2 regions of the Streptomyces sp. NBC_00654 genome follow, and region 1 is predicted to be linked to the other one. Evidence: riboswitches for the same ligand, from Rfam matches in the RefSeq annotation. Region 1 holds a riboswitch; the other holds the start of a gene.

Region 1 (15,150 bases):
GATTCGGCAGGGTTCCATGACTGGATGCTTCTGGGGGACGCGGCATCGAGTCGAGCAGTAAACGGGCATGACGCCGAACGTGCGGGTGACCGCGAAGTCGGAGCCGCATCTCTTGCACTTGACGGTGTCAAGCGTCTTCCGTAGCTGTTCGGGGTCACGGCCGGTGACGGCGGCGATCCGTGCCCAAGTTGGACGGCCCTGATATCTGGGCGGTCCTGCGAGGAAGCGCCGCAGGTAGGCGGGCGGAAGGCAGTTGGCGCGGGCAAGGCGGGCGACGAAGGGGTAACAGCCTTCACCGGCAATCGGCCGGACCTGGAAGGGAAGCTTGGTGATCGGCTCGCTGTCCACGGTCGAGTGGGTCACTTGTCCGCGTCCGAGAGGCCGCCGGGGTGCCTGCGACGGGAGGCGATGTCCAGGTCGACGGCCAAAAGGCCGGACTTGGTGATCTTCTCGGCGCCGGTGAGGATGGCATCCACGGCAGCTCCGCGGAGCTGATGGGAAAGGGTGCCGATCATGCCGCCCGTTCGGGTGTGCAGGAAGCGGTCCAAGCGAGTCAGGGTGCCACGTGTGTGCTGGTGCAGCAGGAGGTTCGCCTCCATCTGCGCGACCAAGCCCTTCCACTCCTTGTTGTAGGGGAAGGGGTGGGTGGCCACCGAGGTGAAGCGGGCGGCGATCTGGTCGCCGCGGGTGCCGGACAGCAGGCCGCTGCCTTCGATGTCGATGCCGGCGTAGGCGAACGTCGCGGGGATGCGCTCGGAGAAGTACTTGAGTGTGTCGGACGCCTCGGCTCCCGTGCGGGTGTGCAGGGAGATGTTGTGGATCTCGTCGACTAGGACGAGGCCGGTGCGGGCCTTGGTGCAGACGCCGACCACGGCTTCGGTGAGGTCAGTGATGTTGGAGCTTCGCAGGACCGGGAGGCCGAGGAAACGGGCGAACTCAGCCGCGATCATGCGGGGTGTCGCGGCGGGCGGGACGGTGATGTAGATGACCGGTATGCGCTCGTCCTGGCCAGGGTGCCGGCGGCGGTCTTGCAGCTCGTGCGCCAGCCCGAGCTGGGTCAGGGCGATCGTCTTGCCGGTGTTGGCCGGGCCGGTGACGATGAGGCCCCGACGGGCGCTGATGGCGCCGCGGTTGAGGATGACCAGGCGGCGTCCGCAGGTGACGGTGTGCCGGACGGTTGAGGTGGCGACCACCTGCAGGCGGGCATGGTGGTCGAGCCGGTCCTCGTCGTACTGATACCTGTCCTCTTTGGTCAGGGCGTCGTACTCGTCCTGCGTCACCATGGCCATCGGCTCGCTGATCGCCTCCGCGATGAACTCGCGCCAGCCAGGCAGGGCTGTCAGATAGCGGCCGAACTCGTCTACCGGCTGGTCTGCCAGCGGCGTGCTCACGAACGTCTCCAGGGGTCCTCAAGCGGGTCAAAGATGCCCAGCGGGATCACTTCGGCCATCGTTTCCTCGTCCTCCGCCGGCGGCTCCGGCGAGGGTTGCGTCTCCGGTCGCGGCGGAGGCATGGCTGCTGCCGGTGTAGTGGCCTTGGTCCGGGCCGTAACACGACGGTCCGCCTTGGACCGCTTGGCCTTCCGGTTGTTTGCCGCCGGCTGTTCCGGGCCGGCGTGGGCGCGGGTCAGCAGGGCGGAGACGGCCTTGGCGAGTTCTTCCTCCGTGGCCTTGGGCAACTGGTGGCTGACGTGGTCCCAGGCGAGGTCACCGAAGGGAACGGGCGCGCGGTTCAAGTACTTCCAGGTTGCCTGGATCCACTCGCCTTCGCCGCGGTGGTTGCGTACCCAAACGCGGGAGACATCGTAGGGGTCACGGTGGACTTCCCAGAGCCCACGCTTGGCGGTGACCCCTGAGTCGCGCCGTCGCATCGGCCCCAGCTCGGGGGCATCGTAGGTGCGGTTGTTGATCCGAATTCCGTAGGAGTTGACGGCCCGCCAGGCCGCTGGGAGGAGTTCGACATAGTCCTGCCCGCTGAGAGCGACCGGGACGTAGCCGCAGGCCTCGACCAGCGCGGCGTACTTCTGGTTCGGCGTGAACAGCCGGCCCGGATGGTCGGGATCTCGCAGCCCCTCGTGAGGGCGGTTCTGCCAGTGGGCGACGATCCACTCGTCCAGTAATTCCTGCAGTTCGGGCAGAGCCCACAGGTTCTCGCGCTCCGGGTGACGGCCACGGTGGTCGGTGTTGCGGCCGGTGTAGCCGGGGAGGAACTGGGCGAACATCGTGGCGACGGAGCCGAGCATCTTCTCGATGTGGCCCTTTTCGAAGGGCGAGCCCTTGTGCGTGGGCTGGAAGTCGATCTCCAGGAACCGGCAGGAGGCCCGGAAGTTGCGCGAGACGAACACCTTGCCGTGATCGCAGACGATCATCTCCGGGACGATCACCGGCTTGGCTGCCGCGTGCTCCAGACGCTCATCGAGGGTCAGCATCCGGGCATGCGGCAGCACCGAGCGGGACATCTTCAACGCGTCGACCCAGCCTGGTCTCATCAGCTCCGGGGTGACCGTGCGGGCCAGCAGCACGCTGGCGTCGACGGACTTCGTCGTGGGCCTGAGCACCGCCGCGGCCAGTGTCCTGGTGGCGACGTCGATCATGCCGGTGAGTTCGACCTTGCCGACCACTCCGTTGTCGAGGCGGACCATGACGTCCAGCGGTGTGGAGTCGATCTGCATGACTTCACCCGGAGCCGACACCGTCAACTCACCGAACGGGGCCGCGGCCCCATGGGCCTTCGACCTGCGTGTGACGGCCGACCCGGTCGCATGTGTGCCTACCGTCAGCTTCGCCACCAGTCGGTAGAGAGTCCGTCGCGAGGGCAGCTCGGCCAGGTTCCCGCCATTCTCCCGAATGATCTCCCCGGTCCTCCAGATCAGGTAGGCCCCGTTGCGTGTCGAGGTCTCGACGCCCTCCTTGATCGCCTGCCGCATCGCCTCGACGACGGCGTCGGGCACGTCACCGAACTCCTTGCGCTTGCGGACCGAGCGGTGATCGACCAGCCGAGCCAGGCCGACCAGGCCTTCCTCCGTGTAACGGCGTCGCCGGAGGCCCACCGCTCCGGTCTTGATCTCGTGGCCGAGGGCGGTCAGTTCAGCCGCCTTGGCCTTCTGGCGCGAGGTCACCGATGTGCCCGGTCCGTAGCCCGGTCGCGGTGGTGTGCCCGGTTCGGCGCCTGGCGGCAGCCCGTGCAGGACCTCAAGGACATGTCCTTCCCACCACAGTGCACGCTTCATCACCTCGGGTGCGAAGGTCTCCAACAGACCGGACTGGGGCAGAGGCATGCGTTCGGGCTGGAACAGGATCTCGAAGTCCGCGGTTTCGAACAGGTCAATCAGAGCGACAACGCGGTGCGGTGCCTCGGCGTCCTCCAGTACCGCCGCCCGTGCGGTGACCTCGAGAACACCCCTCACCTGGCCCTCGAACCGGACCCTTTGGCCGACCACCAAGGCCGTCGGCCGCTTCAAGCTGCCCATCGGATCTCCTCCGCCCAGACGAGGCTGTCGCTCTCCATAAGTCCTCCCGCCAGATCGGTCCTCAGAGCGCCGGACCACAACAGATGGAACAGCACCGGCAGAACTTGCAACCGGTCTCCGACCAGCCCGGCACCCTCCCATAGCCCCATCGGTTCCCGGAAGACCTCCAAGAGGCCATCCCTCACCGCCACCGGTCGGCCGCAGCGGGCCCGCCGGTATCGGGACAGCCAGCGGATGTTCGCCATGAACACCGGCTCGGGCCGCCCGACCCACTCGAACTCCCATCCCACGGCTCTGCAAGCATGCTCGGCCGCCTCGAACGCCTCTCGCGTCGCCCCGTCCATCTCGTCCGCAGCACGGACGTCAACGACACGGGCGCGTCCGTCGGACAGCCGGACGAAGTAGTCAGGGGCATGCCGGCGCTTGCGTGTGCCGTCGTGCCAGTGCAGGCAGAACGGCTGCGAGGCGATCGCGACCACCTGCGGATCACGGTCCAGCAAGATCAGCCGGTCCCGCTCCAGCCACGACTCGTAGCCCACGTGATCCCGCAGCGTCGCCGAGTAGTACCAGCCGGCGAACCCGTGACCGCCTTTGTGCCAGCTGAACTCCCGCACCGGGTCCACAGCCTCGAACGGCGTATCCCAGCTAGACCCAAGCGATCGGCGTACGAGCGACCCATTGACAGAAAAGGCCAGGTCAAAGGATGTGAGGGTAGCCTCTTCGAACACGCCAAGGGGTGCCCCCACCACATCCCCCGCCCACCTGTACGCCGAATGATCAACCTTCGGTGGCACAAACTAGCGTTGATCATCCTTCGCTGGCAATCGATCAACGATCACTGTCACAGGTCACCCGGATCCAGTCGTGACAGCTCGGCCCCGCCCTGCGCCGTTGACGCCGAAGGGGCGTACGGGTAACCCCGTACGCCCCTTCGGTACCAGCGACCGGCCGGCCCTCGCCCCGGCCGGCCCGTGTCACGGAGTGGGCAGCCAGTCCACCTTCCCCGCGAGCAGCGCGTATCCGACGAACGCCCCGACGTCGAGCAGCGTGTGCGCGACGACCAGCGGCCCGACCCGCCCCCAGCGCCGGTACAGCAGCACGAAGACGACGCCCATCACCATGTTGCCGATGAAGCCGCCGATGCCCTGGTACAGGTGGTACGAGCCGCGCAGTACCGAACTCGCCACCAGCGCGGCCATCGGTGTCCAGCCCAACTGCCCCAGCCTGCGCAGCAGATACCCGACGACGATCACTTCCTCCAGTACGGAGTTCTGCACCGCGGAGAGGATCAGTACGGGGAACTTCCACCACACGTCGGGCAGCGACTCCGGCACCACGGTGAGGTTGAATCCGGTGGCCCGCGCCACGAGATAGAAGGCCAGCCCGGCGCTGCCGATGCCCGCCGCGACCAGAGTGCCGCGACCGAGGTCGCGTCCGGGGCTGGTCCGGTCGAATCCGATGGCCCGCAGCCCCGCGCCCTCCCTGATCAACAGATGCGCCACGAGGGCGACCGGCACCAGGGCCGTTGCGATTCCGAACATTTGCCATGCCAGATCCAGCCATGGCCGCCCAGGAGCATACGAACTGTTGAGCGTCGCGGCCTGATCCTTCAAACCCCCTGGTTTCGTCAACGATCCGACAAAACTGATCAGGGCAGACACCCCGCTGGCGCCCAGCGAGAGAGCCAGCACCAGTACCGTCTCGGACCGCAGGATCCGTTGCGAAACGGCACCTTGGGGAAAAGAATCAGCCACGCGCCCCGCCTCCACCTGTACACCCGCCTTTAGTTGTGCAATCGCGTCTCATCCCGCCCGCCGTCCCGCTAGGGTCTCGAATGCAGGTACGAAGATCATGCGCGACAGGCCGGGGGACAACCACCAACGCCGGTGGTGCGGTCCCCCTTTTCCTTGTTCATCCTCAAGGAGGGGCACCACCGACATGGGACGTCATAGCTTGCCCGACGACTTCGCGACGGAAGAGCACCGGGGTGGTCCTCCCCCGCGCCGCCGCCGCACGGTTGCCATCGCCACCATGCTCGTACTGGCTGTGGCGGCGGGAACGGCTGTCGCGGTCCAGGGCGGCGTGCTGTCGTTCTCCGGGTCCTGCGAGGACTCCAGCGTGAAGCTGTCGATGGCGGCCTCGCCCGACATCGCCCCCGCCATGCGGGCCATCGCCGACAAGGCCCGTGAGGACGAGGTGAGATCCGACGGCCGCTGCCTGGATGTGAAGGTGGTGGCACGCGACTCCTACAAGGTGGCCGACGCACTCGCCACCGGCGACAAGTCCCTCGACTTCCAGGTCTGGCTGCCCGACTCCGATCTCTGGCTGGACCGGGCCAAGGGGGTCGGTGAGAGCATCCCGATCACCCCGTCCGACTCCGTGGCCTCCTCCCCCGTGACCCTGGCCATGGTCCCGCCGGCCGCCGAGAAGCTGGGCTGGCCCCGGAAGACCTACTCCTGGGCGGAGCTGGTCGCCTCGGCCATGGAGTCGGACAAGGTACGCCTCGGAGCGGCCGATCCGGCCCGCAGCGCCACCGGCCTGCTGGCCCTGACCAGCATCGGTGCCTCGTCCGACAAACAGGGCGGGAACAGCGGCACCCGGGTGGCCGAGACCGCAAAGGTGCTGGCACAGCGGATGTCCGACGGCGACACCCAGGTCCTGGAGACCCTGGCACGCGACGGTTCGGGGACCGAGGAGGGCAACCCGAAGCGCAACCAGGCGGTGCTGCTCTCCGAGCAGGCGGCCTTCGCCCACAACGCGGAGGCGGCCGGAGAGGGCAAGGTCGACCTCTTCTACCCGAAGGACGGCAGCCCCCTGCTCAACTACCCGTACACCCTGGTCGACGAGCCGAAGCTGAGCACCGAGGAAGCGCGGGCGGCCCTGCGCTTCATGACCCTGCTGAACGACCGCGGTTCGCGGGCCATCCTGACCCGGCACGGGTTCCGGTCCGTGGACGGGACCGCCGGGGAAGCGGTCGTCACGGCGGCGGGCGGCAGGACGCCCCAGCCGTACGCCACCGCCGCCGACGCGCCCACCGCTCAGGCGCTCCAGGAGACACTCGGCATGTGGACCATCACGGTGCAGAGCGCCCGGCTGACCACGGTGGTCGACGCGTCCGGCTCCATGGCCACTCCGGTGCCGGGCCGCGGCCAGTCCCGGATGGACGTCACGAAGGCATCCCTGATCCAGGCTCTCGGCCAGTTCACGCCGGAGGACGAGATCGGGCTCTGGGAGTTCGCGACGACGCTGGACGGCGAGAAGGACTACCGCGAGCTGATGCCCACCCGCAGGCTGGGCGACCCCGTGAAGGGCGGCGGCACCTACCGGGACAAACTGTCGGCGGCGTTCGCGGGCCTCGAACCGGTGCCGGGCGGGGCGACCGGCCTGTACGACACCACGCTGGCCTCGTACCAGGCGGCTCAGTCGTCCTACGTGAAGAGCAAGTTCAACGCCCTGGTCATCCTCACCGACGGCTCCAACCAGGACGCCCACGGCATTTCCCGCAGTGCGCTCATCGACCGGCTGAAGCAGCTCGCCGACCCGCAGCGTCCGGTCCCGATCATCGCCATCGCGGTGGGTCCGGACGCCGACCGCGAAGAGGTCTCGGCGATAGCGGAGGTGACCGGCGGCGGGGGGTACGAGGTGAGCGACCCGGCGGAGATCCAGGCGGTGATCCTCCAGGCCATCATGACGGCCGGGCAGAACGGACGTGCCGCGCAGGAGTAGCCCGCGCGTCCGCCTCCCGCCCCGCCCGGCCCGCCTGACACCCCGGCCCTTCCCGGGACCGGGCCTGTCCTCGCCCCGGTCGCGGTCCCGGTCCCGGGCCCGGGCCCGGTCAGGGTGCCGGGAATCCCACCGGCCAGGTGTGCACCGGCTCGCCCGTCTGTGCCAGTTCGATGTAGCGCCGGGTGGTGGCGGCGAGCGCCGCGTCACGTTCCAGCCCGGCCTCCAGCGCCCGGTGGTACGTGGCGACCTGCCAGGACGCCCCGTTGACGCGTCGTCTGCACCGCTCCTCGATGATGCCCAGGTAGCGGTCGCGGTCCGCGGGCTCGATGTTCCACGCGTCGAGCCCGGCGGCCGCCAACGGCAGGAGCTCGTCGCGTACGAGCTTGACGGCCGGCACCTTGGCGAGCCCGCCGGAACGGCCCGGGAGGGGCCAGAGGATTTCGGCCTCGATGCCGTGTCGGCAGGCCGCGTCGAAGTTCTCCGCGGCGGCTTCGAAGGGCAGCTTGCTCCACACCGGCCGGGACTCCTCGGCCAGGGCCCGTACCAGCCCGTAGTAGAACGCGGCGTTCGCGATCACGTCCGGCACGGTGGGCCCGGCTGGCAGGACGCGGTTCTCCACCCGCAGATGGGGAACGCCGTCGGCCAGGCCGTACACCGGCCGGTTCCAGCGGTAGACCGTGCCGTTGTGCAGCACGAGCTCGGCCAGCGTGGGCACTCCTCCGTCATCGAGCACCCGCAGAGGTTCCTCGTCGTCGCGGATCGGCAGCAGCGGCGGGAAGTAGCGCAGGTTCTCCTCGAACAGCTCGTACGCGGAACTGATCCAGCGCTCCCCGAACCAGGTCCTCGGCCGCACGCCCTGGTTCTGGAGTTCGGGCGGCCGTACGTCGGTGGCCTGCTGGAACAGCGGCGGCCTCGACTCCCGCCACAGCTCCTTGCCGAACAGGAAGGGCGAGTTGGCGCCGAGCGCGATCTGCACGGAAGTGACGGCCTGGGCGGCGTTCCAGACGTCCGCGAAACGCGCGGGTGTCACCTGGAGGTGGAATTGCACGGAGGTGCAGGCCGATTCGGGAGCGATCGACGGCGAGGTGCAGACCAACCGCTCCACGCCCTCGATATCGAGGGCGAAATCCTCCCCCCGGGCCGCCGCCATTTGCTCGTTGAGCAGCGTGTAGCGTTCCGCTTCCGAGAGGTTCGAGGACACCACGTCCCGCTGGCCGAGTGTCGGCAGGATTCCGATCATCACGATCCCAGCGCCCACCTCGGCGGCCTTCCGGTGGGCATACGCGAGACCCGTGCGCAGCTCCTCCGCGAGCTGATCGAAAACCCGGCCGCTGAGGCGGTGCGGAACAATATTCACTTCCAGATTGAACATTCCCAGTTCGGTCTGGAAATCCCGGCTCGCGATGCGCTGGAGAACCTGCGCATTCCGCATCCTCGGCATGCCGTCGGGACCCGCCAGATTCAGCTCGATCTCCAGCCCCAGGAGATTCTTGGGGCGATCGAACCTCCGCTCCGCCAGCAGCCTCTCCAACCCCTCCAGGCACTGGTTGAGCTTTCTGCGGTACGTCTGCCGATCCGACAGGTCAAAGGCTCGCGCCACGACCTTCTCCCCCATCGAAGGGTCCCTCCTCCAGTGGGCGGCCCGCGGCCCAGGCCGCTCGTATCACGATCGATAATGCCCATTCGAGGTGATCCATAACGTCCCACGGGTGCCGTAGACCCGCTAGTCTTCGACGGAATCGCCGGGCACATTCCGTCGGCATACGGCAATCAGGGGTTTCGGCCGTGGGGCGCGTGACGGAAAACACCGTCGAGTTTCGGCCTACCGCAGCACCGGAAAAGCCCGTGGCCAAGGATGACCTGAACAGCAGGAATCATCAGAAACTCCACAATTCAAAGACCTGATGTCGCCTTGCGGTTCGCCCTCGCGCCAGCTAGCGGAAGTACCATGTGAACACTTTTCGTATAAACTCCGCCCACGAGGCAGAGAGTTGACGCAACCGGCCCGGTCCCGGCCCCTCTGGCCCCGCCCGCCGACAGCGCCGTCTGCACCCACCACGCATCACCGTGTCTCCAAGTGAGAGGCGACCCACTATGCCGCTGCATGTTCCTCCGGCTCCCGCGCCCGCACTGCGCAGCGTTCTCGCGGCACTCGGATCCCCCACCGCCGTCCGCGAAGCCCGCACTCCCGCGCTCCGGTCGGCCCAGGGCCCCCTGAGCCCCGAACTCCCGCTGCCCGTCCATGTACTGGACCGGATCGTGCCGAACGACCCCGCGCCCCGTACCCGTCTGGCCGCCTGGCGATTCCTGATCCGCAGCGAGGAGCGCGCCGTCGCGGCGGCGGACACCGTACTCACTCCGGACGGCTGGGCCTTCTCGCACTTCTTCGAGGGGCCCTACCTCGTCTCGACCGAGCTGGCCGTCAAGCAGGCGGAGGCGTCGGCCGCCCCCTGCCGGGCGCGGCTGCTGTCCATCCCGGAGCTCTACATGCTCACGCTGTGGCTGCACGGAGACACCGACGCCGATGCCGCCGCCTCGGTGCTCGCCCCCACCGATGTGCTGGTTCCCCTGGCGCCCGCCCCGCCGGGGATAGCCGCGCACCACCCGCGCCGCGTCGCCGATCTGCTCCCGGTGATGACCCTGCGTGTCACCCCGGGTCCGCTGCTCAGTTCCGCCTGATCCGGCCCGCCCCGCATGCCCCCGCGGCGCCCTGTTCCGCCCGTACCCGCACGGGACGGGCCGGGACACCGCGGGGGCTCATTCGTACCCGTCCGGACTAGCCCGGTCCGGCCACCCCGAACCACCCAAAGGGACAGTGCAGTTGCGCTGAACCGTCCGGCCGGGTGATGCGTCATGGGAGGAGTAGAAGCGCTGCGGCGAAATCCCTGCGGAATGACGCCCGCAGGGCAACACTGGGACCGGACCGACTGATACGGGGGCGGCAAATGAACACGTCATCCAGCCGCAGGACATTCGAATCGACGCAGCGAAAGAACCCATCCATGTGCCAGCACCAGCCACCCTGCCCGACCGCCGACTCCGCCGACCGGGAAGCCGCCCGCCTGACGGCACACCACCCGGAACAGGGCTGGAGCCTGCTGTGCAACGGCGTCCTGCTCTTCGAGGACACCGGCGAGCTGCTCCCGGACGGGCAGATCATCGCCCCGCACCGGCCGCTGGGCGCCGACCGGGTGGTGAAGGCCGCCTGATCCCGCACGTACGAAGGGGGCCGGCCCGGAGAGATCTCCGCACCGGCCCCGACGCATGTCCGCAACGCGCCTACACCTTCGGTCAGTTGTCGTACTCGTCCAGCGGCGGGCAGGAGCAGACCAGGTTGCGGTCGCCGAAGGCACCGTCGATCCGGCGCACCGGCGGCCAGTACTTGTCCGCGGCCGAGACTCCGGCCGGGAAGACGGCCTCTTCACGGCTGTAGGCGTGATCCCATGCGCCACCGAGCGCCGCCGCCGTGTGCGGGGCGTTGCTCAGCGGGTTGTCGTCCGCGCTCCACTCACCGGAGGCGACCTTCTCGATCTCGCCGCGGATGGCGATCATGGTGTCGCAGAAACGGTCGAGCTCGGCGAGGTTCTCGCTCTCGGTCGGCTCGATCATCAGCGTCCCGGCCACCGGGAACGACATGGTCGGCGAGTGGAAGCCGTAGTCGATCAGGCGCTTGGCGACATCGTCGATGCTCACTCCGGTCGCCTTGGAGATCGGCCGCAGATCCACGATGCACTCGTGCGCGACCAGTCCGGCCGGGCCGTTGTACAGGATCGGGAAGTGCGGCTCCAGGCGCTTGGCGATGTAGTTGGCCGCGAGCACGGCGACCTGCGTCGCGCGCTTCAGACCCTCGCCGCCCATCAGCCGGACGTACGCCCACGAGATCGGCAGGATGCCGGCCGAGCCCCACGGGGCGGCCGAGATCGGGCCCACACCGGTCTCCGGGCCCGCGGCGGGCTGGAGCGGGTGGTTGGGGAGGTAGGGCGCGAGGTGCGCCCGGACACCGACCGGGCCGACGCCGGGGCCGCCGCCGCCGTGCGGGATGCAGAAGGTCTTGTGCAGGTTCAGGTGCGAGACATCGCCGCCGAACTTGCCGGGCTTCGCGAGACCGACCAGCGCGTTGAGGTTGGCGCCGTCGACGTAGACCTGACCGCCCGCGTCGTGCACCTCGCCGCAGATGGCGGCGACATGCTCCTCGAACACACCGTGGGTCGAGGGGTACGTGATCATGAGCACGGCGAGCTCGTCGCGGTACTGCCCGATCTTGGCGCGCAGGTCCTCGATGTCGACCTCGCCGTCGTCGGCGGTCTTCACGACGACGACCTTCATGCCCGCCATGACGGCGCTCGCGGCGTTGGTGCCGTGGGCGGAGGACGGGATCAGACAGACGGTGCGCCCCTCGTCGCCGTTGGCCCGGTGGTACGCCCGGACGGCCAGCAGACCGGCGAACTCGCCCTGCGAACCCGCGTTCGGCTGGATCGACACGGCGTCGTAACCGGTGACCTCGGCGAGCCGCTCCTCCAGCTCACGGATGAGGGTGAGGAAGCCCTGCGCCTGCTCGGCGGGCGCGAAGGGGTGCAGCGCCCCGAACTCGGGCCAGGTGATCGACTCCATCTCGGCGGTCGCGTTCAGCTTCATGGTGCAGGAGCCGAGCGGGATCATGCCGCGGTCCAGCGCGTAGTCCCGGTCGGCGAGCTTGCGCAGGTAGCGCAGCATCGCGGTCTCGGAGCGGTGCTGGTGGAAGACCGGGTGCGCGAGGATCTCGTCGTCGCGCAGCAGCCCGTCGGGCAGCGTGTCGGCGGCCACCGCGTCCAGCGCCTCGACGTCGCCCTCGGCGCCGAAGGCCGCCCATACGGCGGCGACCTGGGTACGGGTCGTGGTCTCGTCGCAGGCCAGGGAGACCAGGTCGGCGTCGACGAGGCGCAGGTTGACCCCACGCTCACGGGCGCCCGCGACCACGGCGGCGGCCCCGCCGGGAACCCGCACGGTCAGCGTGTCGAAGAACGCACCGTGCACGACATCGGCTCCGCCCCGCCGCAGGCCCTCGGCCAGGATCGCGGCGTAGCGGTGGGTGCGCCGGGCGATCGTCCGCAGGCCCTCGGGGCCGTGGTAGACGGCGTACATCCCGGCCATGACGGCGAGCAGCACCTGGGCGGTGCAGATGTTGCTGGTGGCCTTCTCGCGGCGGATGTGCTGCTCGCGGGTCTGGAGGGCCAGGCGGTACGCCTTGTTGCCGTCGGCGTCGACGGAGACACCGACGAGCCGGCCGGGCAGGCTTCGGGCGAACTTCTCGCGCACGGCCATGAAGCCGGCGTGCGGTCCGCCGAAGCCCATCGGGACGCCGAAGCGCTGGGTGGTACCGACGGCGATGTCCGCGCCCAGCTCGCCGGGCGAGGTGAGCAGGGTCAGGGCGAGCAGGTCGGCGGCCACGGTGACGATCGCGCCGAGCTCGTGGGCCTGCCCGATGACGGGCTTGAGGTCCCGTACGGCTCCGGAGGCGCCCGGGTACTGGAGCAGCACACCGAAGACGCCGCGCTCGGCGAGATCTGCCGGGATGCCGTCGGTGAGGTCGGCGACGACGACCTCGACACCGGTCGGCTCCGCGCGGGTCTCGATCACCGCGACGGTCTGCGGCAGGGTGTCGGCGTCGACCAGGAAGACACCGTTCTTCACCTTGCCGACGCGGCGGGACAGGGCCATGGCCTCGGCGGCCGCGGTGCCCTCGTCGAGCAGGGAGGCGCCGGAGGTGGGCAGCCCGGTCAGCTCGGCGACCATCGTCTGGAAGTTGAGGAGCGCTTCGAGCCGCCCCTGGGAGATCTCCGGCTGGTACGGCGTGTAGGCCGTGTACCAGGCGGGGTTCTCCATGACGTTGCGCAGGATCACCGGCGGGGTGAACGTGCCGTAGTAGCCGAGCCCGATCATGGGCGCGAGCACCTGATTGCGGTCGGCGAGCGAACGCAGCTCGGCCAGCACCTCGGCCTCGGTACGGGCCGACGGAAGCTTCAGGGCTTCCGTGCTCTTGATCACGTCGGGCACCGCGGCGGCGGTGAGCTCGTCGAGCGAGCCGTAGCCGACCTGGGCGAGCATCTTCGCCTGGGCCTCACCATCGGGCCCTATGTGGCGCTGCTCGAACGGAATGCCCTGCTCCAGCTGGGAGAGCGGAGTGCGACGGGGGGTCATGATGGAGGCCTCCTGGTCTGTCACGACCTGCGAGGGGCACCGCGGCGTGGGTGCCCGAACGGCCTCCCCCTCTGTCATCTCAACCTGAGAGCTTCACCGGCCCGCCTCGCGGCGCACCGGCTTTCACCGTCGGTGAGGGTGGGATCCGTTCCGGCACATGCCCGCACGGAACGGAACCCGCCCTGCTTTCCAGAGTGACCTCGTCCGTGCGGTACGGGGGCCTGAGAGATTCCGGGGAGGATTTGCTCCTTCGGCGCCTCCGGATTCTGCACCGGAGGACTCTCCCGCACGGGGTCAGCAGCCATATGCCAGCCTACCAGCGGGGTTCGCTCCGGATTGCTCAAGTGGCCGACACCCGGGATCTGCACTTTTGTAGTGCTTGTGGAGTAGTCACCACCACCCAGGCAGTTGCGACCAGTGGGAGGCACCGTGCAGACCGACATCGATCCGCGCAGCCTGATCGGCCGCAAGGCATTCGACCGCAGGGGCACCAGGATCGGAACGGTGGACGAGGTCTATCTCGATGATGCGACGGGTGTCCCGGAGTGGGCGGCCGTACGCACCGGCCTCTTCAGCCGGGACGCTTTCGTCCCCCTCGAACCGAGCGAATTCGTCGAGGATTCGCTGCGGATCCCGTTCGACCGCGCGTTGATCAAGGACGCGCCGGACTTCGGGGTCGGCCGCCACCTCAGCCCGGAGCAGGAACTGCAGCTCTACCGCCATTACGGGCTGGACTCCGCGCCCCCGGGGGAGACCGGACCGGACCGGAACTTCGGCAGGCTGGCGGGCCAGGAGGAGTAGTCCACGGGGTCGCGCACCAGGGGCAGCGGGTCGGCCGGCCGCAGCTCCGGGTCGTCGGTACGGAACGTACGCACCCGGCCCGGTGCGCCGCCCGGCTCCTCGAAGCGGACCGTCACCCGGCCCACCCCGCTCCCCTGCACCCAGCCGTGGCCGTGCGTCCCGTGGCGCACGTCATGGCCGGCGGGCCAGCGCCGGGCGGCGAGGAGCTCGGCGCCCTCCCCCTCCGCTTCCCCCGCGGGGACGGTGTCCGGTGCTTCGCCGTCCCCCGCGGGGCCCGGCGGGACCTCCGGTCCGGCTTCGGCCCCCGCTTCCGCCTCGGCCGCGTGCCGGGCATCGGCCGCCTGGGCGAAGAGGTCCTCCTGGGTGTAGTCGGCGAGCCCCGTGACGCCCACTCCCAGCAGCCGTACGCCCCCGGTGGTGTCCACTGCCTCCAGGAGTCTCGCCGCGGCCTCCCGGACCACTGTGGGGTCGTCCGTGGGCCCTCTGAGGGTCTCGGAGCGGGTCAGGGTGGAGAAGTCGTACCGGCGCACCTTGAGGACCACCGTGCGCCCGGAACGCCCCGCGGCCCGCAGCCGCTCCACACACCGGTCCGCCAGCCGCTCCACCTCCGCACGCACCCGCACCCGGTCGTGCAGGTCGACATCGAAGGTGTCCTCGACCGATACGGACTTGGCGTCCCGCTCGGCCACGACGGGGCGATCGTCCAGACCCAGCGCCATCCGGTGCAGCGAGACACCGTGCGCCTTGCCCACCAGCCGTACGAGCTCCGCCTCCCCGGCCTCGGCCAGGTCATGGACGGTGGTCATCCCGGCCCGGCGGAGGTGGTCCCCCGTGGCGGGGCCGACGCCCGGCAGGGTCCGTACGGGCATGGGCGCCAGCAGCTCCCGTTCGCTGCCCGGCTCGATGAGCAGGAGCCCGTCCGGCTTGGCCTCCTCCGAGGCGATCTTGGCCAGCATCTTGGAGCCGGCGAGCCCCAC
Region 2 (15,150 bases), on a different contig from region 1:
ACCTTGCCGGCCTTGTCGCTCTCCCACTTCTCGGCGAGACCGCCGACGAGCTTGCTGCCGCCGGGCTCGTGCTCCAGGAGCGCCTCGAAGGCCTGACGGGTGACGCGGAACGTCTCGCCGTCGCTCGCGAGGGCCGGGTCGAGGGAACCGGGGTCACCAGCTCCGGCGAAGACGAAGGTGTCCTTGTCGCCCCCCTTGGAGCCGCCCTCGTCCCGCTCGCTGGAACAGCCCGTGGCGATCAGACCGACAGCGACCGCTGTCGTGATCGCCCGGACAGCCCGGGACTTGAATATTCGCATGGGTCCACCCCTGGTTCGCCATGTGGTGAGGTTTGATGGCCGCACACTACAGACGGTGCCCGCCGCAAGAGAACAGTCCGGATAGCGGTGAGACCTAGTCGAGACCCGGACAGTAAACAAACCGTCCAGTTCCGGGACATCCTCGCGCGGGAAGCCAACAAGCCGGACGTCAAGGGGTGTTCGACGCTCGGTGACCGAACGTCGCGCTCGTCGCGGTTCAGCGGGGCCGGTGCGGGTACCCGTAGCCGGGCACGGCGGCGGGCGGCGGGCCGGCCTGGGCGTGCGCCTCACGGTCGTAGAACGGGCGGGAGTTGGCGCGCAGCCACATCGCGACCGGGTCGTACTCGTCGGACATGGCGACGGTGGAGACGGGCAGCCCCTCGGGGACCGCGCCGATCGACTGCCGCATCATCTCGCGCACCGAGTCGACGGAGGCGCGGCCCGTGTCGTAGAGATCGAGGCCGATCGCGAGGTACGGAACACCGACGGCGGGATGCACCCAGGCACGGCGCAGCGAGCGGACCGCCGGGGTGCGGTGGGCGTTCTGCGTGAGCAGCGCGTAGAACTGGGGGATGTCGACGGCGGGCTCGGAGAGCCGCAGGGGTCCGGCGGGCAGCCGGTCGAGGCCGGTGGCGATACGGCGCAGGTCCAGCCAGGGAATACCGACGCCGCCGCCCGGGGCATGCGGGTTGAGCCAGATTCCCCAGCGGTCGGGGAACAGGGCGCGGGCGATGTCGCGGCCGGTGACGAGCTCGTGGGCCCGGTTCCAGCCGCTGGCGGAGAGCTCCTGGGCGGAGGTCACGCACGGGGCGTATCCCTGGCCGTCGATCTCCATGTTCCCGTACTGGGCGTCGGGCGAACCGGCCGTGCCGTGCCAGAGGAGCATCCAGATCCGGCCGTCGGCGAGGGCCGCCAGCAGCGCCTCGTAGGCGTCGTAGCGCCCGGGGGTCACCTGGCGCAGCATGTGCTCGACCTGCCCGGCCGCCGCAGTGCCTGCACTCACCCTGTGTTCCGCCCCTCATCGATCCGCTGTGTCGCGTCCCCGCTCCCGGGCACACGGGAGCGACCCCGCCATCAAACCAGCTTATGCGCCGCCGCTGACACCGACTTGACGCCAAGGATCGACGTCGCCACCCGGCAACGACGGTTGACCCCGACCCCGGGTGTGGCCGGCACCCTCGCCGGCGGTGCGGTCAAAGCCCCTCACACCGGTGGATCAGTGCCCCTCACGCCGGTAGAACGGCCGGACCTTCTCCCGCATCCAGTCGCCGACGAGGTCCTGGGCCACATCGAGCAGGACCAGGTTGACGGGCCACGGCACCTGGACCCGGCCCAGCGCCCGGCCCAGCGCGTCCATCGGGGCGCTCTGTCCCGCGCCGTCCCAGGTGGCGAACTCGACGCCGATGAAAAGGACGGGGTCGCCGCCCTCGATGCTGGCGAGCGTCCGGCGGGCGGTGCTCACCACGCCGCTCTCCTGGAACTCCCCGGCCACCGCGGCGAGGAAGTCGACGGGTTCCTCCTGCCAGTCGGGCTCGAACAGGCGGACCCGGGCGCCGCTCGCGGGCCCGTCCAGGGGCGTGCGGCCGGCCCGGCAGAGCTCGGCGACAGCGGGGGGCGGCAGTGGCACGCCGACCGCGCCGCCCGGGTTCACGGCTATCCCGACCTGCGGCGGCAGTCCGCGGGCGAAGTCCCGGGCGGGCGCCACGGTGAAGGACATCTGGGTGCCGACGCAGCCGAGGAACTGCGATTCGGAGCTGAACACGGGGACGTAGGCGACGCCGTCGATCTCCATCATCGGCAGGTCGAGATCGGGGCTTTCGGGACTGCCGCCGTTGGGCAGCGGCACCCAGAGCGCGCTGCGGCCGAGCACCTCGACGAGCCGGCCGCCCGCCTCCGGGACTCCGATCGAGGCGGCGAGCACCTCTTCGAGCTCATTGGCCGGCCATCCCTGGTGCGGATATGTCTGTGCCGGTACCGGAATGTCCACTGCCCCTGTGTCCCTCTCTCGACCTGCGTTCCGGCGGAAACCCTAGCCTCCCGGGTCCACTGCCCGGCGGCGTGTCCGACGGCGTGCCCGCCCGCCGTCCGGCAGCCGGACGGCCCGGCGGGCGCCCGCCGGCCGTGAGCCCGCCGGCGGTGCGCCTGCGTACGGGGCCCGCGCGTGACGCCCGCCCCGCTCGGCCCCCGTACGCCCCGCTCGGCCCCGTACGCCCCGCGAGCCCTACTCGTCCGCGAACGAGATCCGGCCGAGCACCCCCGCCGCCTCACGGTCCAGCAGCACCGCCGAGGCGCATCCCGGGGGCAGCAGACCCCGCTCCGTGTCGTGCAGCAGCCGGCCGACCGAGCGCCGGTGCCGGGAGAAGGCGTACCCGGAGACGCCCCGGCCGCGCTCGCGCTGCCCTTCCCGCGCCACCTTGGGCGTGACGTCGAGCAGGACGAGGTGGAGGGTGCGGACCCGCCGCCGGGCGTCCCGGGCCAGCCAGCGGCGCACCCAGGCCTGGGTGCCGCAGTCGTGCACCACGACGGACTCGCCGGAGCGGAGTGCCCGCCACAGCCCGTAGTAGTGGGCCACCCGGACCAGCGGGCGGTAGAGGGCGTACGGGAGTAAGCGGGGCAGGGCCCCGGCCCAGGTGTCCCGGGTGTTCTGGGAATCGATGGCGCGGTCCGTGACGGCCCGCCGGATCAGTGTCGACTTTCCGCTTCCGGGCAGCCCGGAGACCACCACGAGATCGCCGGACGCGAAGTCCAGGCTGTGCGGGCTGCGCCCGGCGCGCCCCCGGAGGTCACGTACCACCGGCGCGTGCGTGCCCAGCATTTCCCGGGCGGGTGCGCCCGGCTGCGCAGGCATCGCGCCGTGCGCGACCCCCGCGGTCGTCGCGTACCGCTGCAAGTCCATCGCCCTCCCCCTGTCGGGTCACCCACACCTGCCCAAGAAGTGTAAAGAAAAGGTAATGCGGCACAACCGGGCCTGCGGCCCGTGTCGGGTGGGAGACCGGACGCCCCACTCTTCCGCAAGCCGTGCGATGATGACCCCGCCAACTGCATACCGGCCGTTTGAATCCGCGCGGGAGAGTTCCGGTCACTGTGTGTACCGGGCGCCGAAGGAGCAAGTTCCTCCCTTGAATCTCTCAGGCCCCGTACCGCGTGGATGAGGCAGATCTGAAAAGCGAGCCGCCCGGCGGCTCCACCCAAGGTGCAAGCCGAACCCGGCGAGGGCTGACCCCCTTCAGGGCCTTTCGGCGAACCTCTCAGGTTCCGATGACAGATGGGGAGGGATCGTCCTCTGTCGTCATGCCCTGGAGCCGAATCCATGAGCAACGCCCCCCGTCTCACCGCCCTGGACGCCCTGCACCGTTCGCTGGGCGCCACCATGACCGACTTCGCCGGCTGGGACATGCCGCTGCGGTACGCGAGCGAGCGCGACGAGCACAACGCCGTACGCACCCGGGCGGGTCTCTTCGACCTGTCCCACATGGGTGAGATCACGGTCACCGGGCCGCAGGCCGCCGCCTTCCTGAGCTACGCGCTGGTGGGCAACATCGCCACCGTCGGCGCCGGCCGCGCCCGCTACACGATGATCGTCGGGAGCGACGGCGGCATCCTGGACGACCTGATCGTCTACCGGCTGGGCGAGACCGAGTACATGGTCGTCGCCAACGCGGGCAACGCGCAGATCGTGCTGGACGCGCTGCGGGACCGGGTGGCCGGTTTCGACGCCGAGGTGCGCGACGACCGTGACGCGTACGCGCTGCTCGCCGTGCAGGGCCCGGAGTCGCCCGCGATCATGAAGGCCGTCACGGACGCCGACCTGGACGGGCTGAAGTACTACGCGGGCCTGCCCGGCACGGTCGCCGGGGTGCCCGCGCTGATCGCCCGTACCGGCTACACCGGCGAGGACGGCTTCGAGCTGTTCGTGGCCCCCGAGCACGCCGAGCAGCTGTGGCGGGCGCTCACCGAGGCCGGTACGGCGCACGGCCTGATCCCCTGCGGGCTCTCCTGCCGTGACACGCTCCGCCTGGAGGCGGGCATGCCGCTGTACGGGCACGAGCTGACGACCGCGCTGACCCCGTTCGACGCGGGCCTGGGCCGGGTCGTGAAGTTCGAGAAGGAGGGCGACTTCGTCGGGCGCGAGGCCCTCGTGGCCGCCGCCGCGCGCGCCGAGACCGCCCCGCCCCGCAAGCTCGTCGGCCTGATCGCCGAGGGCCGCCGGGTCCCGCGCGCCGGATTCCAGGTCGTCGCGGGCGGCGAGGTGATCGGCGAGGTCACCTCCGGCGCCCCGTCGCCCACCCTGGGCAGGCCGATCGCCATGGCGTACGTGGACGCGGCGTTCGCCGCGCCCGGCACCGAGGGCGTCGGCGTGGACATCCGCGGCACGCACGAGCCCTACGAGGTCGTCGCCCTGCCGTTCTACAAGCGCGAGAAGTGACATTCCGGGCATCGCACCGCCCCGGAAGTGACGTAATCGCGTCTCACACCGTAAGACCACCGTTCATCAGCACTCCCCCGCGTACAGGAGAATTCAGGTCATGAGCAACCCCCAGCAGCTGCGGTACAGCAAGGAGCACGAGTGGCTGTCGGCCGTCGAGGACGGTGTCGCCACGATCGGTATCACCGAGTACGCGGCCAACGCGCTCGGTGACGTCGTCTACGCGCAGCTCCCCGACGTCGGCGACACGGTGACCGCGGGCGAGACCTGCGGCGAGCTGGAGTCGACCAAGTCGGTCAGCGACCTGTACTCCCCCATCACGGGTGAGGTCGTCGCGGCGAACCAGGACGTCGTGGACGACCCGTCGCTGGTGAACTCCGCTCCGTTCGAGGGCGGCTGGCTGTTCAAGGTACGGGTGGCGGAGGAGCCGGACGACCTGCTCTCCGCCGACGAATACACCGCGTTCTCCGGCAACTGAGACCCTAGGGATCCCCTGATGTCGCTTCTCAACTCCTCCCTCCACGAGCTGGACCCGGACGTCGCCGCAGCCGTCGACGCCGAGCTCCACCGTCAGCAGTCCACCCTCGAAATGATCGCCTCGGAGAACTTCGCTCCGGTCGCCGTCATGGAGGCCCAGGGCTCCGTCCTCACCAACAAGTACGCCGAGGGCTACCCCGGCCGCCGCTACTACGGCGGCTGTGAGCACGTCGACGTGGTCGAGCAGATCGCGATCGACCGGATCAAGGCCCTGTTCGGCGCCGAGGCCGCGAACGTCCAGCCGCACTCCGGTGCGCAGGCGAACGCCGCCGCGATGTTCGCGCTGCTGAAGCCGGGCGACACGATCATGGGCCTGAACCTGGCCCACGGCGGTCACCTGACCCACGGCATGAAGATCAACTTCTCCGGCAAGCTCTACAACGTGGTCCCGTACCACGTCGACGACACCGGCACCGTGGACATGGCCGAGGTCGAGCGCCTGGCCAAGGAGACCAAGCCGAAGCTGATCGTCGCGGGCTGGTCCGCCTACCCGCGCCAGCTCGACTTCGCCGCCTTCCGCCGCATCGCGGACGAGGTCGGCGCGTACCTGATGGTCGACATGGCGCACTTCGCGGGCCTGGTGGCCGCGGGTCTGCACCCCAACCCGGTGCCGCACGCCCATGTCGTCACGACCACCACGCACAAGACCCTCGGCGGTCCGCGCGGTGGCGTCATCCTGTCGACGCAGGAGCTCGCCAAGAAGATCAACTCGGCGGTCTTCCCCGGTCAGCAGGGTGGCCCGCTGGAGCACGTGATCGCGGCCAAGGCGGTCTCGTTCAAGGTCGCGGCGACCGAGGAGTTCAAGGAGCGCCAGCAGCGCACCCTGGACGGCGCCCGCATCCTCGCCGAGCGTCTGGTGCAGCCGGACGTCACCGAGGCCGGCGTCTCCGTCCTGTCCGGCGGCACGGACGTGCACCTGGTCCTCGTCGACCTGCGCGACTCCGAGCTGGACGGCCAGCAGGCCGAGGACCGCCTCCACGAGGTCGGCATCACGGTCAACCGGAACGCGGTCCCGAACGACCCGCGGCCGCCGATGGTCACCTCGGGTCTGCGGATCGGCACCCCGGCCCTGGCGACCCGCGGTTTCCAGAACGAGGACTTCACCGAGGTGGCGGAGATCATCGCCGCCGCGCTGAAGCCGTCGTACGACGCCGCCGGCCTGAAGGCCCGTGTCACGGCACTTGCCGAGAAGTTCCCGCTGTACCCCGGTCTGAAGTAGTCCGGAAGCAGTTCGCACGTTTCGGGCGGGGCACCACGCACACTGGACAGTGAGCGCGGTGCCCCCACCCTTGTCCTCGCTCTTCGGGCCGACCCGGCCCGTACCGCACCACCCGGCAGACAACGGCGTCTTCCCACCCTTAGGAGTCATCCCGTGGCCATCTCGGTCTTCGACCTGTTCTCGGTCGGTATCGGCCCGTCCAGCTCCCACACGGTGGGACCGATGCGCGCCGCCCGGATGTTCGCGCGCCGCCTGAAGAACGAGGGCCTGCTGGCCCACACCGCCTCGATACGGGCCGAGCTGTACGGTTCGCTCGGCGCGACCGGCCACGGGCACGGCACGCCCAAGGCGGTCCTGCTCGGCCTGGAGGGCGAGTCGCCCCGCACCGTCGATGTGGAGTCCGCCGACGCCCGCGTCGAGGAGATCCGCGCCACCGGCCGGATCAACCTGCTCGGGGCGCACGAGATCCCCTTCGACGCCGACGAGCAGCTGGTCCTGCACCGCCGCAAGGCCCTGCCGTACCACGCCAACGGCATGACGATCTTCGCGTACGACCACGAGGGCGCCCCGCTCCTGGAGAAGACCTACTACTCCGTCGGCGGCGGCTTCGTCGTGGACGAGGACGCGGTCCAGGGCGAGAACCCGATCGTCCCGGACGACACCGCCCTCAAGCACCCCTTCCGCACCGGCGACGAGCTGCTGCGGCTCTCCGGCGAAACCGGCCTGTCCATCTCCTCGCTGATGCTGGAGAACGAGAAGGCCTGGCGCACCGAGGACGAGATCCGCTCGGGTCTGCTGGACATCTGGCGCGTCATGCAGGCCTGTGTCTCGCGCGGCATGTCCCGCGAGGGCATCCTCCCCGGCGGCCTGAAGGTCCGCCGCCGCGCCGCGAACTCCGCCCGCCAGCTGCGCGCCGAGGGCGACCCGCAGGCCCACGCGATGGAGTGGATCACCCTCTACGCGATGGCGGTCAACGAGGAGAACGCGGCGGGCGGCCGCGTCGTCACGGCCCCCACCAACGGCGCCGCGGGCATCATCCCCGCCGTCCTGCACTACTACATGAACTTCGCGGCCGGCGGCTGCACCGAGGCCGAGAAGGAGGACAGCGTCGTCCGCTTCCTGCTCGCCGCCGGAGCCATCGGCATGCTCTTCAAGGAGAACGCCTCCATCTCCGGCGCCGAGGTCGGCTGCCAGGGCGAGGTCGGCTCCGCCTGCTCCATGGCCGCGGGCGCGCTGGCCGAGGTCCTCGGCGGCTCCCCCGAGCAGGTCGAGAACGCCGCCGAGATCGGCATGGAACACAACCTCGGCCTGACCTGCGACCCGGTCGGCGGCCTGGTCCAGATCCCGTGCATCGAGCGCAACGGCATGGCGGCCGTCAAGGCGGTCACCGCGGCGAAGATGGCGCTGCGCGGCGACGGCAGCCACAAGGTCTCCCTCGACAAGGTCATCAAGACCATGAAGGAGACGGGCGCCGACATGAGCGTCAAGTACAAGGAGACGGCGCGGGGCGGGCTCGCGGTGAACATCATCGAGTGCTAGGGAAATGAGCCCCCACCGGACCCGGTCCGGTGGGGGCTCCCGTTGGGTGATCCCGGCCACGGCCGCGGGGCTCACTCCGTGGCGGCGAGCCGTTCCCCGGCCCCGTCGCTCTGTTCGGCCGGCGCCTTGGATCCGGCCTTCTCCCTGATCGTGAGCGATACGAGTGCCGCGAGGAGGCCGAGGCCGCCCAGGACGAGGAAGACCGTGTTGATGCTGCTCCCCATGCCCTCCAGGATCGGGCGCGCGACGCGCGGGTCGAGGGTGTCGAGCACCGCCGTGTTGTCGAGGTCGATGCCCTCGGTGCCGCCGAGCAGCCCGGTGAGCACCTTCTGGTCCGCCGCGCTGGACAGCACCGCCGGGTCGTTCATCGCGGCCTGCAGTGCGGGCGTGTTCCGCACCGAGGCGAAGGAGTCGATGATCCGGCCGGCGGCGATACCGAACATGACCGAGAGGAAGACGGCCGTACCGGAGATCGCGCCGAGTTGCCGCGAGAAGCTGTACAGCCCGCTGGCCACACCCATGTCCTGCGGGGGAACACTGTTCTGCAGGGCCGTGAGGACCGTCTGCATGAAGATGCCGAGCCCCAGGCCCATCGCGACGGCCAGCGCGCCCATGACCCACAGCGAGGTGTCCACGCCGACCGTGCTCAGGACCAGGTAGGTGGCGCCGAGCATGGCCAGTCCGCCGGCCAGCATGAACTTGTAGCGCTCGGTCCTGGCGACGACGGGGCCGGCGAACTTGGCTCCCACGGTGGTCGCCAGCGACTGCGGAAGCAGCAGCAGGCCCGCGGTGGTGGGCGACAGGCCCTGCACGATCTGGAGGTAGAGCGGCAGGAACGTCATGGAGGTGAAGGCGCCGATACCGCCGATGAAGTTCACCACGTTCACCTGGGTGAACGCGCTGTTGCGGAAGAGCCGGGGCGGCATCAGCGCCTCGTCGCCCATCCTGCGCTCCACGAGCAGGAACCACGCCAGGCCGGCCGCGCCCAGGACGAACAGCCCCAGCGAGAGCGGCGACGTCCAGCCCCACTGCTTGCCCTGTTCGGCGACCAGCAGCAGCGGCACCAGCCCGGCGACCAGCGCGGTGGCCCCCCGGTAGTCGACGCGCTGGGGGATCCGGACGTTCCTGAACGTGAACAGCTTCCCGACGACGACGAGCGTGATCAGACCGATCGGCAGATTGATGAGGAAGATCCAGCGCCATCCCGCGACGCCCAGGAAGCTGTCCATGCCCGCGAACAGCCCGCCCACGGCCGGGCCCAGGACGCTCGCGATCCCGAAGACCGCGCCGAAGTTCGCCTGGTAGCGCACCCGCTGCTCCGGCGGCAGCATGTCGGCCAGCACGGCCAGGGCGACCGAGCCCAGTCCACCGCCGCCCAGCCCCTGGATGCCGCGGTACAGGGCGAGTTCGTACATCGACTGGGCCATCGCGCAGAGCAGCGAACCCAGCAGGAAGAGCACGATCGCGATCATGTACAGCCGCTTGCGGCCGTAGATGTCGGAGAGTTTTCCGTAGAGCGGCAGGGAAATGGTCGCGGTGATCAGATAGCCGGTGGTGGCCCAGGCCTGCAGGGTCTGCCCGTGCAGGTTGTCGGCGACCGTCCGCATCGCGGTGGCCATGATCATGCCGTCGAGTGCGGACATGAAGACCGCGAGCAGGAGCCCCGTCACCACCAGGGTGATGGTCCGCCGGCTGAGCTCGGGGTACTTCGGATCCTCATGTGCGGCGACTGCCTCAGCCATGGCTGGTACATCCCTCCTCGGATCGGGCCATGACGGTCAGAACACCAGCCGCGGCCGGGGCACCGTACGGTCCCCGACCACCTTCATCTCGCCGACCAGCTCCTCGGCCGCGACCAGCCGGAAACCGTCCCACAGCCGCCCCGCCCGTTCCCCCGCGGGGATCGCGCTGAGCACGGGGCCGAACCAGCCGTTGCCGCCTTTGACGGAGATCACCGGGACACCGATGAGCTCGATCCGCCGGCCGTCGAGGGGAATCGAGGCGTGGGAGTCGCTCAGGGCCCCGTCCCACTCCGTGGAGCGCATCTGCTCCGTCAGGTCCGGTGACAGCCCCACCTCGGTGAGTGCGGCGGCGACCGCCCCTTCGGCCTTCCCCAGCACCTCCAGCTGGACCAGCCTGCGGTCCTCGGGCGACAGATCGCGCGCCCGCCCGAAGGTGCCCTCCAGGACGCCGCCCGGGGCGTGCAGGCGCGAACCGACCGCGTCGTAGAGCGGTGCCAGGATCTCGTCGCCGCGCAGGGCGTGGGCCGCCGCGATCACCCGTGCCGGGCCCTGCGCGAGCTCGTGGTACTCCGGGTTCACATCCACCTGCCCGGTCCGTGCGCGCATCAGCGCGAGCCCGGTGGGACGAAGGCGCACCGACACCTCACGCACGCTTTCCACCTGGCGTAACCACTGGTACGCGAGCCAGGTCCAGCCGCACAGGGGGTCGAACCAGAAATCCACCTGGTCGCGGTCGGTGTGTTCAGTCGTCATAGCGCTCTCCTCCGGTTGTTCGGCCGTGGCCGGTAGCCGGTCCCCATTGGGCTACCTCAACCAAACTTGAGGTCAAGTCACGGTCTGGGCTCACGTGCGCGAGGCATCACCGCGCAGGACTCCGGGCCGTGCCGGGGCCTTCCTCGAAGCCCTCTCGAACCGGCACGGGCGGCTACGTCCCCGCCCGGACGGCCGGTCCGTGTCGCGGCATCCTCGACCGTGCTTCGAGCCCGTGTGGCGACGATCGCCGCGACCGCGTCCACCCACGCATCGAAGGTGTACAGGGGGCACGTCTTCCATCGTGCTCAATGCGCCCTCGGTCGCGGACCGGACGGCGGCCGATCAGTAGCCTGATCATGGACAGCCTGATACCGGCGGGCGTCCCCCGCTGTTTCGCCCGTTACCCACCCCCGGTCCCCCCACGACCAGTACAGGAGCCGTACCGTGGACGTGCCCTTCGCCATCGACCCGGCCGGGAGCGACATTCCCGGCGAGGGCGCACGGCTCCGCGCGGCCGGACCCGCGACTCCCGTGACCCTGCCCGGCGGGGTCACCGCCTGGGCCGTCAGCCATCACTCGCTGATCAAGCAGCTCCTCACCGACGACCGGGTGAGCAAGGACCCCCGCGCGCACTGGCCCACCTGGCAGCGGGGGGAGATCACCCCCGACTCCTGGCTGCACACCTGGCTCGGCGTGGTCAACATGTTCACGGCGTACGGGCAGGACCACCGGCGGCTGCGCAAACTCGTCGCCCCGGCGTTCACCGCCCGCCGCACCGAGGAGCTGGCCGGCGACATCGAGAAGGTGGCCGGGCGGCTGCTCGACTCCATGGCCGCCGAGCCGCCCGGCCGGACGGTGGATCTGCGCGCCCGGTACGCGCACCCGCTGCCGATGCAGGTCATGTGCCGGCTCTTCGGGATCCCCGAAGGGCTGCGGCCCCGTACCGCGGCGGTCATCGCCCGCATCTTCGACACCGACATCGGCCCGGAGGAGGCCGCGTCCACCTGGCAGGAGATCCAGGAGGTACTGCGCGAACTGGTCGCGCTCAAGCGCCCCGACCCCGGCGACGACATGACCAGTGTCCTCATCTCCGCCCGGGACGAGGGCGGCGCCCGGCTGAGCGAGGAGGAGCTGATGCACACGCTGTGGCTCGTGATCTCCGCCGGGTTCGAGACCACCGTGAACCTCATCGGCAACGCGGTGCACGCGCTCCTCACCCACCCCGGGCAGCTCCGGCTCGTCGTCGCGGGCGAGGCTTCGTGGAGCGATGTCGTCGAGGAGACCCTGCGCTGGGCACCGAGCGTGGCCAGTCTGCCGCTGCGCTTCGCCGTGGACGACATCCCGCTCCCCGACGGCCGCACGATCCGCCGGGGCGAGGCGATCCTCCCCGCCTACGCCGCGGCGGGCCGGGACCCCGCACAGCACGGGGCGGACGCCGGCTCGTTCGACATCACCCGGCCCGCGCAGGGGCATCTGGCGTTCGGTCACGGTGTGCACATGTGTGTCGGGGCGCCGCTGGCCCGCCTCGAAGCACGCATCGCCCTGCCGGCCCTCTTCGAGCGGTTCCCCGGTCTGGCGCTCGCCGGGGGGCCGCAGGACCTGGTGCCCCTGGAGTCGTTCATCTCGAACGGGTTCCGGGCACTGCCCGTTGTCCTGTGACCGCCCGGCGGACCCGGCGTGATCAGCGGGGCGGGTGCTGCGCCGCGGACTCCCGCCGCGCCGCGCGGCGCCCGCGCACCGCTGCCGCCAACGCGTCCAGCAGCGCCTCGGTCCGCTCCCATCCGACGCAGGCGTCGGTCACGCTCTGCCCGTACGTCAGAGTGTCGAGGGGGCCCGGCTCCTGGCGCCCCTCCCGCAGGAAGCTCTCCACCATCAGCCCGGCGATCCCCTCCTCGCCCCCGGCGATCCGCTCCGCGATCTCGACGACGACCGCCGCCTGCCGGTGGTGGTCCTTGCCGCTGTTGGCGTGGCTGGCGTCGATGACCAGACGTTCGCGCATCCCCGCTCCGGCCAGCACCGCCAGGGCGTCGCGGACGTCCTCGGGGCCGTAGTTGGGGCCGCCGCGCCCGCCGCGCAGGATGATGTGGCAGTCGGGGTTGCCGCTCGTGGAGACGATGGAGCCGCAGCCCTGTTCGTCGAGGCCGAAGAAGACGTGCTCGCCCGCGGCGGCCCGGCATCCGTCGACGGCGGGCTGCACGACGCCGTCGGTCGCGTTCTTGAAGCCCACGGGCATCGACAGGCCCGAGGCCAGCTGGCGGTGCACCTGGCTCTCCGGAGTGCGCGCGCCGATCGCGCCCCAGGTCACCGCGTCCGAGATGTACTGCGGACTGTTCGGCTCCAGGAACTCGCAGCCCACCGGCAGTCCGGTGTCGAGCACATCGAGCAGCACCTGGCGGGCGGTCCGCAGCCCGTGCTGGACATCGTGCGTCCCGTCCAGGTGCGGGTCGTTGATGAGGCCCTTCCACCCGAGCGTCGTGCGCGGCTTCTCGAAGTACACCCGCATCACCACACAGAGGTCGTCGGCGAGCGGGGCGACGGCGGCGGCGAGGCGCTGCGCGTACTCCCGGGCGGCGGCCGGGTCATGGACGGAGCACGGGCCGACGACCACCAGCAGGCGGTCGTCCTCGCCGGCGAGGACGTCCCTGACGGCGCGTCGGCTGTCCTGGACCAGCGCGGCGCGGGCAGGACCCAGCGGCAGGTCCGCGAGCAGGGCGGACGGGGCGATCAGGGGCTGGAAACCGGTGACGCGCAGGTCGTTGGTGCGCGGCGCGTCGGTGCGGGGGTGGCCCGTCGTGGGCGTGGTCATGGGGTGATCCTGTCTCTGTGCCGAGGCAGGGTCCCGGTCCCGCGGTGCTACGTCCGCATCACCCGCTACCAGCCGCCTCAACGACGAAAAGGCAGAGACGAACGTCTCTGCCCTGCTGGCTCCGGGTGCTCGGTCGGTGATCAGCGCATGTGACCACCGGCTCCACCCGGAGCCGGCGTAAAGCGCGGATACCACCCGAACAACGTAGACATGCGGAGGACCATAACACGAGCCGGGCCCACCCGTCCCGGGCTGCGTCGGCACTCCCGGAGATTCACCAACTGCTCATTGCCGTTCAGACGTTCGCGATGATCAAGCAATTTCGGTCACAAATAGGGTTCCCACACACACCTACAAGGGGTTGACTGGGGCTCACGCATGGTGAAGCGGTCGCCCCCACCGGCACGCGGAACCGGCTCCGATGCCCCGGCCCCCGGCGGAGTAAAGAGGACAGTAATGACCGCCCCACCTCGCACGGTGACCCTTTGGCCACGGCCGGAGGGCGCCCGGCGCACCCCCGCTCACCGAGTCGGCCCCATGCGCGATCACGAGATATTCCCGCTCGCATCGTTCACCCGTTCCGTTTCGACGAGGGGCACCAATGAGCCAGATCGCCTTACCGACGTTTCATATGCCGTTCAAGAGCACAGGGTGCAATCCGGGAATGGAGGAGACCAGGAAGGCCGCCTGGGAGTGGGCGGAATCCCATGATCTTTTCCTGGATCCGCCGGCCCGCAAGAAGATGCTCCGGACGCGTCCCGAGCTCTGGATCTCGCTGATATTCCCCACGGCTTCCCAGCGCCATCTCGATCTCTTCTGTCAATGGCTGTTCTGGGCGTTCCTGGTGGACGACGAGTTCGACGACGGACCGGCGGGGCGTGATCCCCGCATGTGCGAGGAGGCGATCGCCCGGCTGGTCGCCGTGCTCGACGGAGCCGCACCGCGCGGCCCCATGGAGCACGCCCTGGAGGGGCTGCGCGAGCGGACCTGCCGGGACCGGTCCGCGCGCTGGGTACGGCAGTTCCGGCGGGACACCGTCGCCTGGCTGTGGACCTACTACGCCGAGGCAGTCGAGCGGGCGGCCGGACAGGTGCCGAGCCGGGCCGACTTCGTGAAGCACCGCCGGGATTCGGTGGCGATGCAGCCGTTCCTGGATCTGCACGAGATCGCCGCGGGAATCGACCTCCCGGATTCCGCCCGCAGTCTGCCCGCCTATATCGCCCTTCGCGACGCGGTGACCGATCACTCCGGACTCTGCAACGACATCTGCTCGTTCGAGAAGGAGGCCGCGCTCGGCTACGAGCACAACGCCGTACGGCTCATCCAGCGGGACCGGGGATCCACCCTCCAGGAGGCGGTGGACGAAGCCGGGATCCAGCTGGCCCGGATCGCCGAGCGGGTGCGGCGGGCGGAACGGGAGCTGACCGAGGAGATCGCCGCGGCCGGCATCGGCGGGCGCACCCGGGCCGCCCTGGAACGCTGCGTACACGACTACCGAGGGCTCGTGCGGGGCGACTTCGACTACCACGCGCGCGCCGAGCGGTACACCCGTCCCGATCTGGTGGAGCCGGACGAGCGGGACTCGCTGTCCCAGTACTTCGCCGCCTGAGAGAGCCGTTCCGCACCGCACGGAACCGGACGTCGCTCGCAGGACCCGGGGAATCCCCGCCGAGGGGGCCCCGGGTCCCGCTCAACCGTGACCGGACCGAGTCCTGACAGGTCGGGACAGGGCGGGACAGATCAGAGATGATCGCATGGAAGACTGTTGAAGCGTATACATCCGCAGGTGACCGTCGGCAGAGCCGATCGAGCCGCTGTTCCCCCAGACA

Evidence for each region. Region 1 has a riboswitch for glycine ahead of gcvP (aminomethyl-transferring glycine dehydrogenase). Riboswitches for the same ligand answer to the same signal wherever they lie in the genome.
Region 2: linked by a shared signal. The riboswitch ahead of gcvT (glycine cleavage system aminomethyltransferase GcvT) and the one ahead of gcvP (aminomethyl-transferring glycine dehydrogenase) in region 1 are both predicted to bind glycine.

The regions. Positions count from the first base shown of each region.
Region 1 is NZ_JAPEOB010000002.1:1,172,954-1,188,103, forward strand. It holds gene OHA98_RS25520 (ATP-binding protein) at 360-1,391, opposite strand; gene OHA98_RS25525 (Mu transposase C-terminal domain-containing protein) at 1,388-3,469, opposite strand; gene OHA98_RS25530 (TnsA-like heteromeric transposase endonuclease subunit) at 3,457-4,197, opposite strand; gene OHA98_RS25535 (CPBP family intramembrane glutamic endopeptidase) at 4,444-5,223, opposite strand; gene OHA98_RS25540 (substrate-binding domain-containing protein) at 5,408-7,195, shown strand; gene OHA98_RS25545 (glutamate-cysteine ligase family protein) at 7,305-8,810, opposite strand; gene OHA98_RS25550 (hypothetical protein) at 9,290-9,874, shown strand; gene OHA98_RS25555 (DUF5999 family protein) at 10,198-10,404, shown strand; gene gcvP (aminomethyl-transferring glycine dehydrogenase) at 10,487-13,372, opposite strand; glycine riboswitch at 13,572-13,669, opposite strand; gene OHA98_RS25565 (PRC-barrel domain-containing protein) at 13,802-14,173, shown strand; gene OHA98_RS25570 (DNA polymerase IV) at 14,095-15,150, opposite strand, start outside.
Region 2 is NZ_JAPEOB010000001.1:2,027,249-2,042,398, reverse strand. It holds gene OHA98_RS08910 (ABC transporter substrate-binding protein) at 1-299, opposite strand, end outside; gene OHA98_RS08905 (enhanced serine sensitivity protein SseB C-terminal domain-containing protein) at 517-1,263, opposite strand; gene OHA98_RS08900 (enhanced serine sensitivity protein SseB) at 1,516-2,286, opposite strand; gene OHA98_RS08895 (AAA family ATPase) at 2,521-3,195, opposite strand; glycine riboswitch at 3,355-3,452, shown strand; gene gcvT (glycine cleavage system aminomethyltransferase GcvT) at 3,610-4,725, shown strand; gene gcvH (glycine cleavage system protein GcvH) at 4,826-5,203, shown strand; gene glyA (serine hydroxymethyltransferase) at 5,222-6,481, shown strand; gene OHA98_RS08875 (L-serine ammonia-lyase) at 6,635-8,020, shown strand; gene OHA98_RS08870 (MDR family MFS transporter) at 8,092-9,762, opposite strand; gene OHA98_RS08865 (hypothetical protein) at 9,799-10,515, opposite strand; gene OHA98_RS08860 (cytochrome P450) at 10,960-12,174, shown strand; gene OHA98_RS08855 (3-deoxy-7-phosphoheptulonate synthase) at 12,197-13,321, opposite strand; gene OHA98_RS08850 (terpene synthase family protein) at 13,953-14,930, shown strand.